3 regions of the Marinobacterium aestuarii genome follow, and region 1 is predicted to be linked to each of the others. Evidence: predicted binding sites of a transcription regulator. Region 1 holds the regulator's gene; each other region holds the start of a gene.
The links. The regulator sigma-54, encoded in region 1, starts transcription at its own class of promoters, with help from an activator protein. The targets are predictions, from matches to a motif close to TGGCACNNNNNTTGCTNT.

Region 1 (7,799 bases):
GAAGCCCGCGGTTTCAGCGCCGAAGACTTTGCCTTTTCCCACCCCGGCGGCAGTTTGGGGCGCCGCCTGCTGCTCAAGGTCAGCGACCTGATGCACACCGGCGACGATATCCCTTGCGTCAGCAGCGATACTTCGATTAATCAGACGCTGCTGGAAGTAACCCGCAAGCGCCTGGGCATGACCGCGGTGACCGATAGCGAAGGCCGCCTGTGCGGTCTCTTTACCGACGGTGACCTGCGCCGCACTCTGGATCGCGACATCGACCTGAAGAACACGCCCATCAGCGAGGTCATGACACCGGACTGCACCACGGTCGCCGCCGGCATTTTGGCCGCCGAGGCGTTGCAGGTGATGCAGTCACGCCAGATCAACGCCCTGCTGGTGGTGGACGAGAACCGTCGCCCGGTCGGCGCCCTGAACATGCACGACATGCTCAAGGCAGGAGTGATCTGATGAGCCTTTACAACCCCTCTGCGTCACTACCCAGTGAACTGGTTGAACGCCTGCGCAAGGTTACCCTGGCGGTGTTTGACGTCGACGGCGTGCTGACCGACGGTCATCTTGATTTCCTCCCCGATGGCTCCGAAGTAAAAAGCTTCAATACCCTGGACGGCCTGGGCATCAAGCTGCTGCAGCAGGCCGGCATCGAAACCGCCATTATTACCGGTCGCCGCTCACCCCAGGTGGAAATGCGTGCCAAGGCACTGGGCATTACCCATCTGCTGCAGGGGCGTGAAGACAAGCTGGTCGCACTCAAGGAAATCTGGGCCCAGACGGCGCACGACAGCGACACCACCGCCTATATCGGCGATGACTGGCCGGATCTTGCAGCCATTCGCGCCGTCGCCTTTGGCGCTACAGTTCCCAACGGCCATCCGCTGATGCTGCAGCATGCACACTGGTGCACCCAGCGGGCAGGCGGCGCAGGCGCGGGACGCGAATTCTGCGAGCAGATACTCAGCGCCCGTGGCCAGCTCGAGTCCCTTATTAGCGAGTACCTCTAGATCATGTTGAGCAGCCGGACGCGTCTTATCCTCGCCACCGCCCTGCTGGCACCAATACTGCTTTACTGGGGGGCCGATCGCGCCCCCACTGAGGCAGCAGCACCCGAGCTAACACCAGGCAGCGCCGATACGGACTACTATCTGCGCGATGCCACCATTCGCCAGTTCGATGCCCGCGGACAGCTGCATCAGGAGCTCAGATCGCCGCAGCTCGAACACTACCCGCAGCCCGGCGAACTGCGCGCCCGGACGCCGGACATAGTGCTGTTTCGCAACGATAGTCGGGGCGAGGTGCTGATCAGCGCCCAGCAGGGCCGGATGCAGGACAGTGACGAGCAGGTCCGGCTCAACGGCGCCGTGCGCGTACAGAGCAGCAGTGACAAAGGCGCCAGCAGCACACCGCTGCGGCTGGAAACCGAAGCACTGACCCTGATGCCATCAGAACAATTTATCGAAACAGACACCGCCGTCACGCTGTTCAGCCAGGGGGGTGAAACCCGGGCCAATGGCATGAAGGCTTACCTGAATAGCCGCCAAGTCGAGCTACTGTCCGATGTCGAGGGACGCTATGAAACCAAATAATACCCGCCTCTGGCTGGCAGCCCTGCTGTCCCTGAGTCTTTCCGGCACCAGTCTGGCCCTGCCGACCGATCGCAACCAGCCGATCCATGTCAGCGCCGACACCGCCACCATCGATGACAACACCGGCATCACCACCTATAGCGGCAATGTCGAGATTGCCCAGGGCACGTTGAAAATCAACGCCCGCAATGTTGACCTGCACCGCAGCGAATCCGGCGTCAATCGCATTCTGGCCACGGGGGATGTCAAGTTCGAGCAACAGGCGGCCAAAGACAAGCCGGTGACCAATGCCTATGGCGAGCGCATGGACTACCAGGTCAATCGCCAGGAAATCACCATCACCGGCAAGGCCCGGGTGGTGCAGCAGAAAGACACCTTTACCGGGCAGAAGATCGTTTACAACCTCGACAAATCCCTGGTCAACGCCTTCAGCGGCGAAGGCGGCCAGGGCCGTGTGCAGATGGTCATCCAGCCCAAAGGGGCGGCGCAATGACCAGCACACTGGAAGCGCGCCAGCTGGCCAAAAGCTACAAGGGCCGGGCCGTTGTACGGGATGTTTCACTGAGCCTGAAAAGCGGCCAGATTACGGGGCTGCTGGGCCCCAACGGGGCCGGCAAGACCACCTGCTTCTACATGATTGTCGGGCTCGTTAACGCCGATCAGGGCCAGGTACTGCTCAACGACCAGGACATCACCTCCCTGCCGATGCACGGCCGTGCCCGCAAGGGACTGGGCTACCTGCCCCAGGAAGCGTCCATTTTTCGCAAGCTCAGCGTGCGTGACAACCTGATGGCCATCCTCGAGACCCGCAAGGATCTTGACCGCGCCGGCCGCGAGCAGCGTCTTGAGCAATTGCTGGAAGAATTCCACATTGTGCACATCCGCGACAGCCTCGGCATGGCGCTGTCCGGCGGCGAGCGTCGCCGGGTCGAGATTGCCCGCTGCCTGGCCACCGAGCCGACCTTTATTCTGCTCGACGAGCCCTTTGCCGGGGTGGACCCCATTTCGGTCAACGATATCAAGAACACCATCCGCCACCTGCAGACCAAGGGCATCGGCGTCCTGATCACCGATCACAATGTGCGCGAAACCCTCGACATCTGCGAACACGCCTATATCGTCAGCGAAGGCGGCATTCTGGCCCAGGGCACACCGGCGGACATCATCGCCAACAAGCAGGTCAAGGCCGCCTACCTGGGCGAACAATTCAGGCTTTAAGCCCGGACTGGGTGATATCTCTTTTTTTGGCGCTGCATGACCACCGCGGCGGTGTTTCTTCAGTCTGCCTGACAGATAGACGACGCCCGCCCCCGGTTAGGCATATAATGCACAGCAACTCGACCCACTCCCACAGATAACGCAGTCTTTCTATGAAGCAAGGGCTCCACCTAAAAATTGGTCAGCACCTGACCATGACGCCCCAGTTACAGCAGGCCATTCGCCTGCTGCAGTTGTCGACACTCGACCTCCAGCAGGAAATTCAGGAAGCGCTCGAAAACAATCCCATGCTCGAGTCCTCCGACGAGGATCACGACGAAGCAGCGGATGCCGATTACAACGAGCACCAGAACTCCGAGGCGCCACAAAAGGCCAGCGAGAGCGAGGGCGAACGCGCCAGTGCGGAAAACTCCGCCAGCGACGACAGCCCCCAGGCCGAAGACAGCTGGAATGACGACATCCCCGAGGAGCTTGGCACCGACAGTTCCTGGGACGACACCTTTCAGAGCAGCCAGCCCAGCGGCCCGGCCCGCGATGACGACGGCAGCATGGAGTCCAATGATACGGCGGAGGAAACGCTGCAGGATCATCTGGAGTGGCAGCTTAACCTGACACCCATGAGCGACCTGGACCGTTTTATCGCCACAGGCATTGTCGATGGCATCGATGCCAACGGTTACCTGCGTATATCTCTGGATGAACTGCTGGAACACTTCAAGCAGGAAAACCCGGAGGATTTCGAAGACGTCGACTCCGACGATATCGAAACCGTACTGCACCGTATCCAGCAGTTCGATCCCGCCGGCGTCGGCGGCCGGGATCTGGGCGAATGCCTGGCCATTCAGCTGCGTCAGCTACCGGAGTCGACTCCCTGGCGCAAGGAAGCAATTCGCGTGGTCAGCGAGTTTATCCAGCTGCTTGGCAGCCGGGATTACAAACAGCTGCTGCGCCGCACAAGGCTGAAAGAACACCAGCTGCAGGAAGTCATACTGCTGATTCAGAGCCTGAACCCACAGCCCGGCGCCAGCATCACCACCAGCACCGCCGAATATGTGATACCCGATGTTGTGGTCACCAAGGTCAAGGGCTTCTGGACGGTCGCGCTCAACCCCGACACAGCGCCGCGCCTGCGCATCAACACCCAGTACTCGGATCTGATCCGACGCGCCGACAACAGCTCCGACAACACCTATCTGAAGAACCACCTGCAGGAAGCACGCTGGTTCATCAAGAGCCTGCAGAGCCGCAACGAAACCCTGCTGAAGGTATCGCGGGAAATCGTCGTTCGCCAGGAGGGCTTTCTCGAGCAGGGCGAAGAGGCCATGCAGCCGCTGGTGCTGCATGACATCGCCGAGGCCGTCGAGATGCATGAGTCCACAATCTCCCGGGTCACCACCCAGAAGTACATGCACACCCCCCGGGGCATCTTCGAGCTGAAGTATTTTTTCTCCAGCCACGTCGGTACCAGCGACGGCGGCGCCGCCTCTTCCACCGCCATTCGGGCGCTGATAAAGCGCCTGGTGGCAGCGGAAAGTACCACCAAACCACTGAGCGACAGCAAGATCGCCACGCTGCTTGACGAGCAGGGTTTTCAAGTCGCCAGGCGTACAGTGGCGAAATACCGTGAAGCAATGAATATTGCACCTTCTAATGAGCGCAAGCGTCTGGTTTAATTGAGATGCAAACAAGGCGATCTTTCGCCGCTGTTGACTAGGAGAAAACTATGCAGATCAACATCACAGGACATCACGTCGAACTTACCGATGCACTGCACGAGTATGTACATAGTAAATTCGGCAAGCTTGAGCGGCACTTCGATAACATCACCAATGTCCAGGTTACCCTGAGTGTAGAAAAGCTGCGTCAGCAGGCCGAAGCCGATGTTCACCTTGCAGGAGGCAAGTTGTTTGCGACTCACGAACACCAGGACATGTACGCCGCCATTGATGGTCTGACCGACAAGCTTGACCGTCAAATCATCAAGCACAAAGAAAAAACCAAAAACCACAAATAACGGTAAACAAATAAGCCCATGTATCTGCATGAACTGCTGACCCCCGCTCTGACATTCTGCAACCTTGATGGGGGCAGCAAAAAACGTGTACTGGAAACAGCCAGTAACTTGATCGCCGAGCAGGCACAAGGGCTGGCCGCTGAAGAAATCTTCAGCGGCCTGATTGGCCGGGAACGGCTTGGCAGCACCGGTATTGGCAGCGGCATCGCCATTCCACACTGCCGGCTTGAGAACGCTACCCAGGCCAGCGGCATGATGATCAAGCTCGCTGAACCTATTGATTTTGACGCCATCGACAACCAGCCGGTGGACCTTCTTTTTGTACTGCTGGTGCCCTCCGAGGCCAGCGATGAACATTTGCAAACCCTGGCCATGCTGGCCGAACTCTTCAGCCGCGCAGAAGTACTGACAGCGCTTCGCGATACCACTTCTGACCAGCAGCTATTCGATACTGCCCTGCGTCTGGCATCGCACTGAGTACAAATCCCATGTCACAGGCCCTGCTTACCCCCACAGCATCCCGCCTGATGGCTCCAGCATGAAACTGGTGGTCATCAGCGGCCTGTCCGGCTCCGGCAAAAGCACCGCGCTCCAAGCACTGGAAGATGTCGATTTCTACTGTATCGACAACCTTCCTGCCCTGCTGCTGCCCAGCCTGATCGAGCAAATGCTGAAGGACCCTATGCCGCCGGAGAAACTGGCGGTCAGCATTGATGCCCGCAACCTGTTGAGCAACCTGCGTCAGTTCCCCAAGTTGCTCAAGAAGATGCGCACCCGCTATGCCGAGGTCAATACCGAGGTCCTTTACCTGGACGCCTCGGACCCGACGCTGCTCAAACGCTACAGCGCCACGCGGCGCAAGCACCCACTGTCCGGCGAGAACACAGGCCTGCAGCAGGCGATAAAAAACGAGCGGCTACTGCTCGAACCCATCGCCAATATGGCTGACCTGCGCATCGACACCACCCGCTTGAAGCTGTACGACCTGCGGGACAGCATCAAGCTGCGCGTATCCCAGCGCACCGAACAGCAGCTCTCGGTCCAGTTCGAATCCTTTGGTTTCAAACACGGTGTGCCACTGGATGTCGACTTCACCTTCGATGTGCGGGTACTGCCGAACCCCTTCTGGATTCCGGAGCTGCGCGGCTTTACCGGCCTCGACGATCCCGTCATCCGCTTTCTCGAACAGGCCCCGGAAGTGGCGGAAATGACCGGCGACATCCGGGACTTCATCGCCAAATGGCTACCGCGCTTCAAGAGCAACAACCGCAGCTATATCACCATCGGCATCGGCTGTACCGGCGGGCAACACCGCTCGGTCTTTATCGCAGAGCAACTCGCTGGTCATTTCCGGCGGTCTGTGGATAATGTGCATGTTCGTCATCGCGAACTGAATTAACCGCGGGACAAACGGATATATTGATCGAGGACAAGGCCCGGCATGATCGAAAAGCACGTCACTATTATAAATAAGCTGGGACTTCACGCCCGTGCTGCCGCCAAGCTCATCAGCACCACCGGGAAATTTTCCAGCCAGATCCGCATCAACAAGGACGGCCGCGAAGTCGACGGCAAAAGCATCATGTCTGTGATGATGCTCGCCGCCAGCAAAGGCACCGAACTGCTGATTCGCGCCGAGGGAGAAGACGAGCAGGCCGCCATTGATGCCGTCACCGCCCTTATCGACGACTATTTTGGTGAAGGCGAATAAAAAAACCGTTTTTGCACCCCGCCCGACGCCCGCCCCCGCTGATACCCGCCCCCTGATTCCGGTATACTGTCATTCCCAGCCCGGCCATCAGGCCCGAACCGCCCAGCACGGCACCCGGGGCAAAGCCATTTGAGCTCCCCCTTCCAGACCAGCCCCTGGGCAGCGCAAGGATGTCATGAGCAGCAAAGAGCCTCTCTCGCCGATTGAACGACTGAACGCCGCCATGGACAGCGGTGAACTGCGTCAGGTGCGCTATACGCTGAATAACAGCCTGCGCCCGGTGGAGATCGCCCATCTGCTGGACAAGTCCCCGCCCAAGGAGCGCCAGCTGCTCTGGGGCCTGGTCAACAAGGATCTGGAAGGGGATGTGCTGCAGCACCTGGGCTATGACGTCCAGGCCGAAATTCTGAGCCGCATGGAAACCCGGGAAGTCCTCGAGATCACCGAAGGCCTGGATATTGACGACATGGCCGACCTGCTGCAGCAGCTGCCGGAGCGCATCATGCGCGAACTGCTGCAGACCATGGACATCCAGAACCGCACCCGGGTCGAGCAGGTTCTGTCCTATGACGAGGACACCGCCGGCGGCCTGATGAACACCGACACCGTGACCATCCGACCGGATATCACGGTGGAAACGGCGCTGCGCTATATTCGCCGTCACAAGGAAATACCGGACATGACCGACAGTCTGTTCGTGGTCAGCCGCAGAGACGCCTATATTGGCATCCTGCCCCTGACCAAACTGCTGGTGTCGGATCCCGACATGCTGGTGCGCGAAATCATGAGCACCGACATTGAGCCCATCGAAGCCACGATGACAGACAGCGAAGTCGCCCAGCTGTTCGAGCAGCACGACCTGATTTCCGCGCCGGTCATCGACGAGGACGGCAAACTGCTCGGCCGTATTACCATCGATGACGTGGTCGACGTTATCCGTGAAGATGCCGACCACTCCCTGATGAGCATGGCGGGTCTGGGGGAAGACGCCGACACCTTTGCACCGCTGATGCGAACGACCCGCAACCGCGCTATCTGGCTGGGTATCAACCTGCTCACCGCCTTCATCGCCTCGGCGGTAATCGGCGTGTTTGAAGACACCATCGAGAAAGTCGTGGCCCTGGCCGTGCTAATGCCGATTGTCGCCTCCATGGGCGGTATCGCCGGCAGCCAGACACTGACGCTGGTGATTCGCGGCCAGGCGCTGGGGCACGTGGAGCGCAGCAACATCGGCTGGCTGCTGAATCGCGAACTGGTTGCAGGCGCCCTC
Region 2 (7,799 bases), 1.1 Mb from region 1:
TAGATCCTCAAGACAGTACCTAGAGCAACAGCTCGACTATAAAAATAATCCGCGGCGAGCACGGCTCCCGCAAGCACAGGTAACGCATCATGCTTATAAACGCCTGGACCCTGGACTGGTTCCTTATCCTCAATGCTGTATTGCTCACCCTGACTGCCCTGTCCTATGGCTGGCGCGAACTTCGGGCCACTTCAACCACCTCGGTAAACTGATCGCAGGGAGAGCACTATGGATACTTATGACTGGCTTAACTGGGGCCTTCTGCTCGGCTCCTTCGCAATACTGATCTATATAGGCTATGCCTCCAGCCGCACCGTAAAATCAGACGATGCAGCCGGCTTTCTGGTCGCAGGCCGCTCCTTGGGGCCCTTCGTTGGCGCCGGTACCATCGTTGCCACCGGCTTTAGTGGCTGGGGCTTTATGGGCTCACCAGGCGTTGCATTCGAGTTCGGCGCCATCGAAATCCTCGGCAACTTCTTTTTCGCACCGGCCATGGTGATCGCCGTGCTGTATTTTGCCAGTTTTCTGCGCAAACAGGCCGACAGTCTCGGCAGCTGCACCATCCCGCAATACATTGCACAGCTGCACGGCAGCGGACCTTTGTCCCGCCTCGTTCAGGGTGTGGCGGCACTGATATCCATCGTCCTGCTGCTGGTCTTTCTCACCAGCCAGATCAAGGCGGTTGGCCTGCTGGGGGCCTCCTGGCTTGGTATCGATCTTGGCAGCAGCGCCACCATGATGATCGGCGTCATTATTCTCTACACCATGCTGGGCGGACTTGCCGCCGTAGCCTGGACCGACACCCTGATGGTCTGCGGCATGGCTCTGGGCGCCGTTGTCATGATGGTGCAGATGTTTACCGACCTGAGCCCGGCCGAGCTTGTCGCACGGCTGGATGCCATTGATCCTGGCCTGCTCAACCCCAGCAGCGCCCAACCCTATGGCGAGAACAAGAGCTCCGTCTTCCTGGTACTGCCCTATGCATTTCTGTTCACCGCAGTCCTGCCCTATATGGCGGTGCGCTTTCTTGCGCTCAAGCCCGGCGTCAAGTTCCATCAGGTGGCCATCTGGGTTGCCCCACTGGGCTGCCTGCTGAGCCTGGTGCCTATCGTTGGCCTCTATGTGCGCGCCAAGCATCCGGAACTGGCCCAGGCCGATCAGGCCATGCCCTACTACCTGAGCCACTACCTGCACCCGATACTGGGGGGCATCATCACCCTCTTTATCCTGTTTGCGATGAAATCCACCGCCAACTCCCTGCTGCACACCATCTCGTCGGCCGCCTCCCACGATCTGCGTCTGGCGCTCTTTCCCAACAGCGGCGCCTCCAACGCAAGGGTTCTGTGGATCAACCGCAGCGCCGTGGCACTGCTGGGTATTACCGGCCTGGTCATGATGCTGTTCGCGCCGCCATTCATGCTGTCCTGGCTCGGTATTCTGGGCACAGGCACCCTGCTGGCCGTACTGATAGGACCGGTGTTTATCTCGTCCATCTGGCGCGGCAACAGCTACGGCGCACTGGCGGCCATGTTCTCGGGCCTTGTCACCAGCGGCGGCTGCCTGCTGTTTACGGACCTGGGCTGGGTTGAAGGACCACTGATCGGCTGTGCGGTATCGAGCTTCATGTACGTTGCCGTAAGCCAGCTGACCTTCGCAAGATCACCCAGAACGCAGTCAGCGGGTCTCTCCCAGCAACAGCCCCAGAACTAGATAAGTCACAACTCAAACATTTACGAACCTAAACCTCTGATATGCCAGGGCCCGCTCGCAAGAGCCGGGCCCTTACTGACTTTTACCACCCAAGACAAACGGAAAACGCCCAATGAATACCACCTGGCTTATTACCCTGGCAGGCCCCGACTGTCCCGACCTGCTGCAACAGTTCAGTGAAACCATTGCCCTGAGTGAAGGCCTGTTACTGGATCGCCAGTTGGCAGTGATGGATGGCCGGATCAGCGGCCTGATGAAAATGCAGCTGCCAGATACACACGCCGACTGGGCCTGGAAACGCCTCGAAAGCTTCAGTGCTCAGGGGCTGCATATAGTCACCCGCCAGACTCTGGAGACCCTGTCGCCCGGCGGCCAACAGTTATCGCTGGCGGTAAGGGGCAACTTTCGCCTTGGGCTGGATCACGAGATCCGTCAGATTCTGGAAAGCCACGGTGCAAGAATCGAGCAGTACAATCAGCATTTCGTCGCCGCGCCCCTGCTTGGCGAACAGGGTTTTCATGCCCGCATCCACGCCAGACTCACCCGCAAGTTGTCGCCGCTACGCCTGACTTCTGCACTGCATCGCCTGGCCCGCGGCCTCGAGCTTGATCTCAACACCGAAGATCTGCAGCAGGCCTAAGCGAGAGCCCGTCAGACCCGGTGTGGCGGCTGATACAGCTGACTCTGTTGCAGCCCCTGGCGCAGATATTCCAGCAGGCGGGCGCTGGCGGCCGACAGGCTTGCCACGTCGTAATTGAAACCAATGGTTACATCCCCCAGGGATGGAAGATGCCCAAGCACCTTGTCGGCCCGCAGCACGCCCGGCACCGTATTGCTGGCCAGGGCACTGATGCCAAGCCCGGCTTCGATGGCCGACTGTATCCCCAACAGACTCGAGGTACAGTACAGAATACGCCAGGCAATGCCCGCTTTGTTCAGCGCCTCAGTGACATTGTGGCGATAGACGCAACCCTTGGGATAGAGCACCAGAGGCACCGGCTCTGCCGGGTCAAGCTGAAAACCAGGGCCACTAACCCAGGTCAGCGGCTCGACAATGGCATCCCCCTGCAAAATCTCGGACGAGGGATGTTCATCCATGCTCATCACCATATCGTAGGCGCCGCGCAGGTAATCCCGCCGCAGGTTAACACTCAAATCACTGCTGACATCCAGCATCACGTTGGGATAGGCGCGGGAGAATTTCGACAGCATCATGGGCAGGAAAGACACTTCGAAATCATTGGGGATACCCAGGCGCACCGAGCCGCTCACCGCCGGGGTCATCAGCTGCGACACCGCAGTATCGTTAAGGTCCAGTATCTTGCGGGCATAACCGTAGAGCATCTGCCCCTCTTCGGTCAGACGCAGCCCCTGGCTACGATTGAACAGCTGCAGCGCCACCAGTTCCTCGAGCCGCTTGATCTGCAGACTGACCGCAGGCTGCGAACGCCCGAGCACCTCCCCCGCCTGGGTAAAACCGCCCAGATCATTGATGGTGACGAAGGTGCGCAGCAAATCCATCGGCAGATTTTTCATGCAATATTCTCACGCCAGTTTCACAACCATGCGGAAAGGTCCGCCCAGATCACGACATTAACAAATAAAATGTGCTCGGCGCCACCATTTAGAATTGATATAAGCACTGCAGACCTGCGCGCCTTGCCTTGCCCACACTAGTCTTTACGTACCTGCAAGCCATGCTTGCGCAGCCGCCGGAACACCGTCGGTTGGCTGATACCCAGGTAGTCGGCCAGCTCATAGGTGGTGCTGCAGCGTTTAAGGGCCTGCTGCAACAACTGCTTTTCAAAGGCGTCCAGCGCCTCGGGCAATGAGCTGAAATCCCCGGATTCCAAGACTGATGCGGGCTGCCCGGACGCCAACGAAGGCGCAGCAGCGGTGCCGCTGACACTGGGCACAGGGTCGGGCCCCTCGTAGTGAATTACCGTGCCTGGGCTTGCGACATAGAAGCGCTCCAGCACATTCTCCAGCTCCCGCACATTGCCAGGCCAGGCATAATGAATCAGCTGATGCCGGGCCCGGCTGTCCAGCACCTTGTGTTGCTGGTAGCGGGCGTTGAGGCGTTCAAGCACGCGCTCCAGCAGCAGCGGAATGTCCTCGGGCCTATCGCGCAGCGGCGCAATGGTGACAGGCACCACATTGAGCCGGTAGTACAGATCCAGCCGAAAATGCCCCGCCTCCACCTGTTGCTGCAAGGGCTGATTGGTGGCACTGATCAGACGGAAGTCCAGCACCCTGGGCTCGGTACTGCCAATGCGCGTGACCTTGCCATCCTGCAGCACCTTGAGCAACTTGACCTGCATCGACAGTGGCAGATCGCCCACTTCATCAAGAAACAGGGTGCCCTGGTGCGCCTGTTCAATCAGTCCGGGTTTGCCCTGTCGTGACGCGCCGGTAAAGGAGCCCGGCGCATAGCCAAACATTTCCGACTCGAACAGGTTTTCCGGGATAGCACTGCAGTTAACCTCGATAAAAGGCCCCTCCCTGCGCGGACTCAAGTGATGCGCCAGCTGGGCAAAGGCCGTCTTGCCGACACCGGACTCCCCCAGCATCAGCAGGTTTGCATCCGAGGGCGCCACCCGTTGCAGCAGGGCGTACAGTTCCTTCAGCTGCGCGCTTTTAAACGTCAGCTCCTGCGCCTGTATGACCTCGGCATCGTGGGCAACGCTGCGCTGCTGCAGCTTTTGCTGCAACAGCTCGTACTCCTGCTGCAGCAGCTGCAGATCGGTAAGGTCCTGGGAAAAACTGATGACGCGATAGAGCGCGCCCTGAGCATCAAACAGCGGAAAACCCTCCGCCATCACGGTGCGGCCGGTCTCGGTCGTCTGCATCAGCTGCACCGCCCGGCGCGTCTTGAGCACCTGTGCCGAGACCGACGGTTTGAGCACACCCTCGCGTTCCAGGTCGTAGACTGAGCCCCCGAGCATCTGGTCGATTTCGCGCCCATAGATGACGGCGCACTTGCTGCCTGCCTTGAGAATGCGACCCTCGCCATCGGTGATCATGATGTTGTCACGGGATTTCTCCAGCACCAGGTCCAGCTCAGCGTCAGCCACAGACGTGGTTTTCTGCGTCATCAAGCTCCCTCCTTTCTGTGTGTTGGCGACAGCCACTGTTCTGTGCAGAACACGACGATTCAGTTTTGAATTTTAATTCAATTTAGAATTACAAAATAGACCTCATTAATTCATAAATGAATCAAAAACATCTAATACCTTGAAATATATGAGTATTATTTATTGGCACGGTTTTCGCTGTGTACAACGACATAACTCCACTGATCTGAACACAGAGAATAAAAGGTAACCCTATGTCGGACTCCCGCTTCAACCAGCCCCTTGGCGGTAACGAAATGCCCCGTTTCGGTGGCCCCGCCACCATGATGCGCCTGCCGGCCCAGGAAACCGCCGCAGGCCTGGACGTGGCCTTTATTGGTGTGCCCTTCGATATTGGTACCTCCAACCGTCCGGGCGCCCGCCTGGCACCGCGCCAGATTCGCGACGAATCCCGCATGCTGCGGCCCTACAATGTCGCCACTTTTGCCGCCCCCTTTGAAAGTCTGCAAGTGGCCGATATCGGCGACGTGCCGATCAACACCTTCAACCTGCTCAAAAGCATGGACATCATCGAAGAGTTCTACGACGAGGTGCTGGAACACAACTGCAAGCCGCTGACCCTCGGCGGTGACCACACCATCGCACTGCCGATACTGCGTGCGCTACGCAAGAAATACGGTCCCATTGGCATGGTGCATGTGGATGCCCACGCCGATATCAACGATCAGATGTTCGGCGAGAAAATCGCCCACGGCACGCCCTTTCGTCGTGCCGCCGAGGAAGGCCTGCTGGACTGCAACCGCGTGGTGCAAATTGGCCTGCGCGGCACCGGCTACAGCGCCGATGAATTCGACTGGTCCCGTGACCAGGGCTTTCGTGTGGTCCCAGCCGAGGACTGCTGGCACAAGTCCCTGACCCCGCTGATGGAAGAAGTCCGCGCCAAGGTCGGCGGTGGCCCCGTTTACATCAGTTTTGATGTCGACGGCCTGGATCCGTCCTATGCGCCCGGTACCGGCACCCCCGAGATCGCAGGGCTGACCGTGCCCCAGGGGCTGGAAATCATCCGCGGCTGTCGCGGGCTCGATATTGTCGGCGGCGACATGGTGGAAATCTCCCCGCCCTACGACAGCACCGGCAACACCGCGCTGCTGGGCGCCAACCTGCTGTTCGAAATGCTCTGCGTAATGCCAGGCGTACGCTACGACAAGTAGCACTCACTCCCGACAGGCGTAACCCTGACGGCGCCTGTCGGAATTTGAGACAATAACTACAATATTCAAGGAATCTCCTGATGAATCAACATTTGGACCAACAGGAAGCCGCCAGCGTTCTACTGAGCGATCGCAACGGCCCCCGTCCCAAGCACAGCCTTTACGCTTACCTGAAATTCATTATCCCATCCCTGATTGGCATACTGTTTTTCCTCACCCCGGTCGTGGTCGACGACAAGGTCACCATCGGCCTGGGGGTCGTGGCTGACATGCTCAAGGCCTCAACCAAGGATTACCTGCCCGCCTTTGCCACCGCCTTGCTCGTGCTCTCCGCCGTCATCGCCCTCTTCGCAGCGGCATTCAAGCCCCGCTGGGCGCAGCGGGACAGTGCCCTGGCCGAAGTCTTCACGCCCAAAGGAGTCTGGCTGGCGCTGCGCGTGCTCGGCGCAGCCTTCGCCGCCATGACCCTGTTTGAGGTCGGCCCCGAATGGATCTGGAACCGCAATACCGGCGGCGTGATGCTGATAGATCTGACGCCGATGCTGATCACCTTCTTTTTCTTCGCCGCAATTCTGCTGCCGTTTCTGGTCGACTTCGGCTTTATGGAATTTATCGGCACCCTGGCAAGCAATATATTTCGCTGGCTCTTCAAACTGCCGGGGCGCTCATCCATTGACGCCGTGGCCTCCTGGCTGGGCTCAGGCACCGTGGGCGTACTGATCACAACCCAGCAGTACGAACAGGGATTCTATTCCAAGCGCGAAGCGGCGGTCATCGCCACCAACTTTTCCATTACCTCGATCGCCTTCAGCCTGCTGATCGCCAATGTTATCGGGCTGGAGCACCTCTTCGTCCCCTTCTACCTGACTGTTGTGGCCACAGGTCTGATCGCCGCGGTGATCACCCCGCGCCTGCCACCGCTGAGCTGGAAAAAAGACGAATACCACGAAGCCACCGGCAAACAGATCAAGGAAGAACTTCCAGAGGGACATTCACTGTTTTCCTGGGGGCTGGAACAGGCCGTACGCCGTGCCGCCACAGCACCAGGGCCAGCAGCTCTGGGCAAAAACTGCCTGATGAACGTCAGCGATATCTGGTTTGGCCTGCTGCCGCTGGTGATGGCCATCGGTACCCTGTCCCTGGCACTGGCTGAATACACGCCGGTTTTCACCTGGCTGTCCTACCCCTTTATTCCGCTGCTGGAGCTGCTGCGCATACCCGAAGCCGCCGCCGCCGCACCGACCATGCTGGTTGGTTTTGCCGACATGTTCCTGCCGGCGGTACTGGGCAAGGGCATTGAAAGCGAACTGACGCGCTTCGTCATCGCCAGCGTCTCCCTGACACAGCTGATTTACATGTCCGAAATTGGCGTGCTGTTGTTAAAGTCGAAAATTCCGCTGAACCTGCTGGAACTGTTCGCGATCTTTATTCTGCGCACCCTGATTACCCTGCCGATCATCGCCCTGATCGCCCACACCCTGGTGTTCTGATCCAGACCAAGGCGCAGGCCCGCAGTCATGGGGCCCGCGCCCGACAACCGGGGCCTGCGGGCCCCGGTTCTGTCTTCACCTGCCAAACCTATGTTGGAGAGACCGATGAGTACCTGTGGAGAAATCCTGGTTGAACTGCTGGAAGCCTACGGCATAGACACCGTATTTGGCATTCCCGGTGTCCACACCGTTGAGCTGTACCGTGGCCTGCCGAATACCGACATCCGCCATATCACCCCGCGCCACGAACAGGGGGCGGGCTTCATGGCCGACGGCCATGCCCGTGTCACCGGCAAGCCCGGGGTCTGCTTTAT
Region 3 (7,799 bases), 3.2 Mb from region 1:
GGTTATAGATGGCGGCGGCGACCTGAGCCGGGCTGTCATCGGCGGCCTGATGCGCGCCATGGCGTTACGGGCCGGTATGACAGGCGTGGTCGTCAATGGAGCCTTGCGTGACAGGGACGAGTGGATGGAGGGCAACCTTCCCGTTTACGCCCTGGGCTGTGTCCACCGCGGACCCAGCAGTGATGGCGGTGGCGAAATCAACGTGCCCGTATCCTGTGCAGGTATGGTTGTAACCCCGGGGGATCTGGTTGTCGGTGATGCCGACGGTGTGGTTGCGGTGGGCCCCGCTGAACTGGCGGCACTGTACGCACGCTGCCAGCAGCTTCTGCTGCGCGAAGAGCAGATGCGCCAGGGTATAGCGAAAGACAATCTGGACCCAGATCGCTTCGACGCCTTGCTGCGCCAGAAAGGCTGCCCGGTTTAGAACCGGTACCGATCTTAGTATGAGAGCCTGGAAAGCAGCCACCTTTCCAACGCCTGCTGCAGCTGTTCGAGCGCAAGCTGACAGCCCGGCAGGCGACCAAAGTCGATGCCGAGTCCGCCTCAAACCCCTGACGGTTATTGCTGTGATTTTTATTACTGCTGCCGCTGTAGCAAGAGCGCGTCGGCAAACTGCTGTTGCAGCAGCGCCTTGTTGCTGAAATGGCCGTCGGTCGGGCGCACGGCGATGTCGATCAGACGAGCAATGGCATAGCCGCGTTGTGCAACCGTATCCGGTGCGCTGCCGTAGAACTGGCGATAGGCGTCACTGAAGGCGAGCCTGGATGCTGCCGGCAACGTCGGTGGCGTGAAATGATTGGGCACCTGGACCGCTGCATTTGCAGCCAGCAGTACCACTGCAGGTATCTCCTCTGGCAGAGCCTCAAGCATAGAGGCCTGATTCGGGCCCAGTACGGCGATAAGAAAACCCTGGGACTCAGCCAGGGCCCGCAGCTGCTGCGCGACCTGCGCGGTGCCCGCCTGACTGTCGATCCGACGCAGATTCGAATCCACACCCCCTAGGTGTCCGTCCGACGTTTCCTGCGGATGGCCATCGGCTTCGCGGGTGGCCACCCGCATGCCTTGCCACAGGCTGGCCCCTACCGTCGCCTCAGGCCCTGAGAAGGGCGCGATCACCGCTATATCAAAGCTGTGCGCCCAGAGTGACACTGGCGTCCCCATCAGCAAAACCAGGACGAACAGCCTGCACAGCCGGCTTAATCTCAACATCAGCGATCCCTCGGATAACAGCACTGTTTCGAGCATAGAAAAGCGTTCGAAATCTGATGTACACCTTTGAAGAATAGCTGGCGCCGGCTGCGGATAACAAAAGCCTGCCCAAAAATCATAGCCACACACTTATACCGTCCCACAGCAGCTTCAGGGCCAGCAATGTGAGGGTGAGCTTCAATACCTGGGAAAAACGCTCGTTGGGGATGCGATCCAGCACCTTTTTGCCCACCAGGGTACCCATAAAACCGGTGATGATCATCAGCAGCACCAGCCCCAGCCAGTCGGCGAAAGCGAAGCCGAACAGACCAAACACCAGTGCTTTCAGGGCGTGCTGCACCGCCATCAGCGCCGCCATGGTGCCCACCAGCTCCCTGCGCTCGGACAGGCTGTTGCGCAGCGCCGCGATAATGAAGGTGGCGGTGACGCCAACAAACATCGCCACGAAAGCGGTGATGGCCCCCAGCAGTACACCGGACTTGCCCCCCGCCAGCCGGGTGCGCAGCGGTAACCAGCAGCTGTAAAGAATAAAGCTGCCAATAATGAGTTTGAGCCAGTGCGCCGGAATACTCACCGCAATCTGGCCACCCAGCAGGCTGCCAGCCAGGCAGCCAAGGGCAAACCAGCCCACCAGGGGCCAGCGTATGTGCTCCTGCATGGTCCAGAGCCGACCCAGGTTCGACCCCAGTTGCACGGTGCCGTGTACCGGAATCACGGCGATGGGCGGCATCACATTGGCCATGACCGCGATCAGCACGGCGCCGCCACCCACCCCCATCATGGCCGTCATCGCCGAGGTAAAGGCGCTGAGGCCGATCAGAAAAAGAAACTGCCCCTGTTCCAGCGCGGCGGGCCGCAGCCAGTCCAATAATTCCATCAAGAGAGTCTGCCCTGCTGTAAAAGCCTGATGCGGTAATGCCCGCCCATGCTAATAGAAGCGGGCCCGGACCTCAGCAGAATATTGGCGTTCTGGCTGAAAATAGACCTGTCAGTAAGATTTGTAGGGCAGGAACTTGCCGGATAGCACTACATTGACGCGGTCGCCGTTGGGATCCGGCTGGCGCTGCAGGTCCATCGAAAAATCGATGGCACTCATGATGCCGTCGCCAAATTCTTCGTGAATCAGCTCCTTGATGGTGCTGCCATACACATTCACCAGCTCGTACCAACGGTAGATCAGCGGGTCTGTCGGCACTGCCGTCGGCAGTGACCCCTTGCTGGGCGTCACCTGCAGCCAGGCCATGGCTTCATCGGACAAGCCAAAGACTTCGCCGATAATCTCGGCCTGCGCCTTGTTGAAAGTCATCTGCCCCAGACAGGCAGCGGTGGTCCACTCCTTCGACAAGCCGATTGCCGCGGCAACATCCGTCCATTTAATGCCCTTTGCGACCTTGGCACTCAGAATCATTCGGGTGACTTCATCACGATTGCTGATCATTGCTGTGTCCTCTTTTATCTTTGGGGGAAATAGACCGGATTAAAACAAGCCTGAAATCATTGAAGGCCGGATTAACGCTGCAGCAGCACCACGATTATGCCGGCAAGAATGGCTGCAACGCCTTGCCAGAAGCGTACCGGGTTGCGTTCCAGCAAGGGCGGGCGCGCCCGGTTGAGGAACTGCCGGTTGGGCTGGCGCAGGTCGGCCATGAATTCCGACAGTTCCTGATAGCGCTTGTACGGATTGATATGAACGGCCTTTTTGAGAGTTTCATCGATCCAGGCGGGGATTTCCCGTTCATGATGCAGCACCGAGCCGTAGTGCAGTCGCCGCTGCGCCGATGCGGTTCTGCATTTGGACACCTCGGTACCGTAGGGGAAATCGCCCGACAGCATGTGATAGGTCAGCACGCCCAGGGAATACAGATCGGAGCAGGGTGTACCCACTTCTTCCATAAAGTACTCCGGCGCCGTATAGAACGCCGTTCCCAGAATCGCGTCCTGCGGTGCGTCTGGCGCAGACTCCACTAAGCCCGCCACCCGGGCAGCGCCAAAGTCGATGACCTTCACCGTACCGCTGTTGTCGATCATGATGTTGTCGGGCCTGAGGTCCTGATGCAGGATTTCCATGCGGTGCAGCGCCTGCAGCCCCCGGGCGACCTGCTCGACAATGCCGCGCACAGTTTCAAGCCCGGGCCTGGGGTTATCCACCAGCCACTGCTTCAGCGTCTGGCCCTCGATAAACTCCATTGCCGTATACAGGTACTGGCGCGGGCGGCTCTGCGGGGCAGCTTTGAGCACATGGGTACTGTTGATACGCCGCGCCGTCCACTCCTCCATCAGAAAGCGCTCCAGATAAGCCGGGTCGCCGCCCAGATCAATGGACGGGGTTTTCAGCACGACCCGGCTATTGCTGGCCTCATCCAGCGCCAGATAGACATGGCTGCGGCTGGTGGCATGAAGCTCACGCAGGATTCTGTAACCATCAAAGCGTGCCCCCGCCGCCAGTATCGGTGGCAGCTCCAGCGCCTCGGCATCCCGTTGCAACGAAGCTGAACCTGGCTTTGGCAACGCATCTATGCGCACAATCTGCAGACTGAGGTTATCCCCGCTGCCCTGATCCAGCGCATGTTCGACGATGCTCCTGGCGGCGCTATCGAGGTCACTGCTGCCGGCAATACTGTCGAGTACAAAGGCCGTATCGGCATATTCGTAGACGCCATCGGTCGCCAGCAGGTAGATATCACCCAGGCTGAGCGGCCGTGTCTGATAATCGAATTCGATATGAGCTTCAACTCCCAGTGCGCGACTGAGGTGACTTTGGGTTTGCGACACCCAGAGGCGGTGATCGTGGGTCAGCTGCTCCAGACCCTTGCCGTGCAGCCGGTAGATACGGGTATCACCGACGTTAAAGATATGTGCCCGTGTCGCCTTGAGCACCAGGGCACTGAGCGTACAGACATAGCCCCGATCCTTGTCGAATCGGTAGGGGCTGCTCAGCGTCTGGCTGTGCAGCCAGGCGTTGCAGGCCGTCACGACACGCTCCACCGAATGCTGTACCGACCAGGCATCCGAGGTGCAGAAGTAATCATCAAGAAAATTCTTTACCGCCGTTTCGCTGGCGATATGACTCAGCTCACTACTGCTGATCCCGTCCGCCATGGCAAAGGCCATCCCCTTGCGACTCAGCAAGGGTTCGGTGGGCAGGTAACAGCCGTGAAAGTCCTGATTGAAGGCCTTAAGGCCCTTATCGGCATACTGACCCACTGATACTTTCAAGCGACTGCTCATAGGCATTCCCCGGCGCCCCGGCCACCTTTAGTGACCGGAGCTTGGCGGCTATCAGACAGAGACAGTCTGAACCGCACGTTTCTTGCCAGTGCGAACGTGGGTGGTATAGAGCGTCAGCCCGGTGAACGCCAGACCACCGACCAGGTTACCCAGCACAGTAGGGATTTCGTTCCAGATGAGGTAATCCATGATGGAAAAATCCCCCCCCATGATGATGCCAGAGGGGAACAGGAACATGTTCACCACCGAGTGCTCAAAGGCCATGAAGAAAAACAGCATGATCGGCATCCACATGGCGATGACCTTGCCACTCACCGAGGTGGAAATCATGGCACCGACAACCCCCATGGACACCATCCAGTTGCACAGCATGCCGCGGATAAAGATGGTGAACCAGCCGGCAATACCGTATTCAGCATATCCCAGGGTACGGGCCTCACCGATACTGGCAATCTTCGCGCCCACAGCACCTGGATCCGTATTGAAGCCGTAGGTGAAAACAAAGGCCATCATCACGGCCACGGTCAGGGCACCGGCAAAGTTGCCAACGAACACCAGACCCCAGTTCCTGAGGATGCCATTGATGGTGACCCCCGGACGTCGATCCAGCCATGCCAGCGGCGTCAGCACGAATACCCCGGTGAGCAGATCAAAACCCATCAGGTACAGCATGCAAAAACCCACCGGAAACAGAATGGCGCCTATCAGAAAGACGCCGGTTTGCACGGCGATAGTAATGGCGAACACCGCTGCCAGCGCCAGAATAGCCCCAGCCATATAGGCCCTGATCAGCGTATCGCGAGTCGACATGTGAATCTTGGATTCACCGGCATCGACCATCTTTGTCACAAACTCAGACGGAACCAGATAAGCCATAGCTATTGCCTCTTTCCAGGAAAATTACGTCACTGCGCATTGGTGTCCAATCCCTTGGCCAGCGCCTGCAGCCTCCGACACTTGCGTGTGAACAGGCGCAAAAAAGCGCCCACAACCGAGCAGCCAAAACAGTTCAGTAAGGACGCCGTTGCCCGTAAAACGCAATCTGTAGGAGTCTGGGGCGGCCCAATGGCAATCCACCTAAAACTCATACCGGATAGAGCAATAGTCGTGCCTAAGCTGTTTCATCAGCGTTACAGGCCGCGTAAACAGCCTCTCTGGCGCCCGCAGCGCGCCCAGACCTGCTCCTGTCAGCGGGCCTCAAGCCCTCGCCTGCGGACAGAAAAGGTGCATCAAGTGCTGCAATTGCACCGCAAAAGCGCGCCTTTATGCCGTGAAGCAGACAGCGGCCAGGCTCAAACACCCGCCGCCGCCGCACGCGCATCGAGCGCACCCGACCAGCGGGTCAGCAGCAGTGCCAGCAGCACGATCAGGGCACCTATCCAGGCGGTATCCGTGAGTGCCATATCGGCAATGATAACGCCGCCGATGAGCGAGCCCAGGGCGATGCCGACGTTAAAGGCGGCGATATTCAGCCCTGCGGCTACATCCACCGCCTGGGGCGCATATTTTTCCGCCAGCTGTACCACATATACCTGCAGGCCCGGCACATTGCCAAAGGCAAAGCCGCCCCAGATCAGGACTGTCAGTACCGCCGTAATCGGGTTGGCCGCGCTGAAGGTGAAGACCAGCAGCACCAGTGCCAGCGCCGCGAAAATAATTTTCAGCGCAGCAATGGGCCCCAGGCGGTCAGCCAGCCGGCCGCCCCAGATATTGCCCACCGCCACCGAGACACCATAAACCAGCATGATCAGGCCGATGGCGCTGGGCTCAAAGCCCGAGACTTGCTGCAGAATGGGCGCAAGGTAGGTAAAGGCCACAAAGGTGCCGCCATAGCCCACCGCCGTCATGGCGTAGACCAGTAGCAGGCGTGGCTCTTTCAGTACCGCCAGCTGTTGTGACACTGTCGCCGCCGCCGGCTGCTTCAGATTGCCCGGAACCAGTAACGCACTGCCGATCAGCGCCAAAGCCCCCAGTAGCGACACCACCAGGAAGGTCGCGCGCCAGCCAAAATGCTGTCCGATCCAGGTGCCCAGCGGCACCCCGGTCACCAGCGCCACGGTCAGGCCGGTAAACATGATGGCGATGGCACTCGCCTCCTTGTCCTTGCTCACAAGACCGGTGGCAATGGTGGAGCCAATGGAGAAAAACACCCCGTGGGCCAGGCCCGTCAGAATGCGCGCACTCATCAGCGAGCTGTAACCCGGCGCCATCCAGGCCAGCAGGTTACCGAGCACAAAGAGCGCCATGATGCTGAGCAGCACTGTCTTGCGGTTCCAGCGTCCGGTCAGGGCCGTAAGCACCGGCGCCCCTATGGCAACGCCCAGCGCATAAAGACTGATCAGCAGCCCGGCCGAAGGGAGTGAAACGCCCAGGTCCTGGGCGATGGTGGGCACCAATCCGACGATCACAAATTCGGTGGTGCCAATGGCAAAGGCGCTGAGTGTCAGCGCCAGCAAGGCAAGGGGCATGAGCCGTCTCCAGAATGAATACTTGACGGCCTGCATTGTGCGGCGCAATACTTTTTCAATAAACGCCATAAATATCAAAACATATTTGCAGAAACAACAATGATAAGCCGATCCGATGATCTGGAAATACTGCTGGCCGTGGTCGATAGCGGCGGTTTCTCCACCGCCGCCGAGCTACTGGGCATTCAGGTGGCGCGGGCCTCCCGCGCAGTGACCCGGCTGGAACAACAGCTGACCACGACCCTGCTCAACCGCACCACCCGGCGGGTTGAACTCAGCGAAGACGGGCGAATTTTTGTCGCCCAGGTGCGCCAGGGGCTGGCTCAGCTCGAAGGTGCCGAGGAACAGCTGCGCCTGCGTCACCAGGCACCGGCCGGCCCCCTGCGCATCGATGCCGCCAGCCCCTTCATGCTGCATCAGCTGGTGCCCCACATTCGGGCATTCCGCGAATCTTATCCACAGATCGAACTGGAACTCACCACCAGCGAGGGCTTTATCGACCTGCTCGAAAAACGCACCGATGTCGCCATCCGTATCGGCGAGCTGCAGGATTCCAGCCTGCATGCCCGTTTTCTTGGGCGCTCCAGATTGCACCTGGTGGCCAGCCCCGCCTACCTTGCGGCTCACCCGGCGCCGCAGTCCGCGGCGGAACTCGCCGAACATGACTGTATCGGCTTCACCTCCCCCGCCAGCCTCAATCAGTGGCCGGTGGGCACCGGTATGCCCATCAATGCAGCCGTCTCGGCCAGCAGCGGCGAAGTCATTCGCCAGCTGTGCCTGGCATCCCAGGGCATCGCCAGCCTGTCCCACTTCATGGTCGCCGACGATCTCGCCGCAGGACGCCTGATCCCGCTGCTCACCGATCAGATACAGTCACCCCACCCGCGCGAGCAG

Region 2: a site for sigma-54 is predicted at 4,969-4,986, ahead of speB (agmatinase). Genes of this name have one in related genera too.
Region 3: a site for sigma-54 is predicted at 5,533-5,550, ahead of A8C75_RS19665 (formate/nitrite transporter family protein). Genes of this name have one in related genera too.

Annotation. Positions count from the first base shown of each region.
Region 1 is NZ_CP015839.1:1,308,793-1,316,591, reverse strand. Features, by position in the region: gene A8C75_RS05810 (KpsF/GutQ family sugar-phosphate isomerase) at 1-453, shown strand, start outside; gene A8C75_RS05805 (KdsC family phosphatase) at 453-1,004, shown strand; gene lptC (LPS export ABC transporter periplasmic protein LptC) at 1,008-1,586, shown strand; gene lptA (lipopolysaccharide transport periplasmic protein LptA) at 1,573-2,079, shown strand; gene lptB (LPS export ABC transporter ATP-binding protein) at 2,076-2,804, shown strand; gene A8C75_RS05785 (RNA polymerase factor sigma-54) at 2,957-4,477, shown strand; gene hpf (ribosome hibernation promoting factor) at 4,528-4,818, shown strand; gene ptsN (PTS IIA-like nitrogen regulatory protein PtsN) at 4,837-5,295, shown strand; gene rapZ (RNase adapter RapZ) at 5,357-6,217, shown strand; gene A8C75_RS05765 (HPr family phosphocarrier protein) at 6,260-6,529, shown strand; gene mgtE (magnesium transporter) at 6,705-7,799, shown strand, end outside.
Region 2 is NZ_CP015839.1:2,400,494-2,408,292, reverse strand. Features, by position in the region: gene A8C75_RS24145 (hypothetical protein) at 90-212, shown strand; gene A8C75_RS10590 (sodium:solute symporter family protein) at 229-1,710, shown strand; gene A8C75_RS10585 (ACT domain-containing protein) at 1,823-2,350, shown strand; gene A8C75_RS10580 (LysR substrate-binding domain-containing protein) at 2,362-3,246, opposite strand; gene A8C75_RS10575 (sigma-54 interaction domain-containing protein) at 3,384-4,805, opposite strand; gene speB (agmatinase) at 5,039-5,995, shown strand; gene A8C75_RS10565 (YjiH family protein) at 6,076-7,485, shown strand; gene A8C75_RS10560 (5-guanidino-2-oxopentanoate decarboxylase) at 7,591-7,799, shown strand, end outside.
Region 3 is NZ_CP015839.1:4,486,018-4,493,816, forward strand. Features, by position in the region: gene A8C75_RS19640 (RraA family protein) at 1-424, shown strand, start outside; gene A8C75_RS19645 (type 1 periplasmic-binding domain-containing protein) at 577-1,209, opposite strand; gene A8C75_RS19650 (sulfite exporter TauE/SafE family protein) at 1,325-2,086, opposite strand; gene cynS (cyanase) at 2,198-2,647, opposite strand; gene A8C75_RS19660 (bifunctional protein-serine/threonine kinase/phosphatase) at 2,719-4,437, opposite strand; gene A8C75_RS19665 (formate/nitrite transporter family protein) at 4,489-5,313, opposite strand; gene A8C75_RS19670 (MFS transporter) at 5,730-6,905, opposite strand; gene A8C75_RS19675 (LysR substrate-binding domain-containing protein) at 7,005-7,799, shown strand, end outside.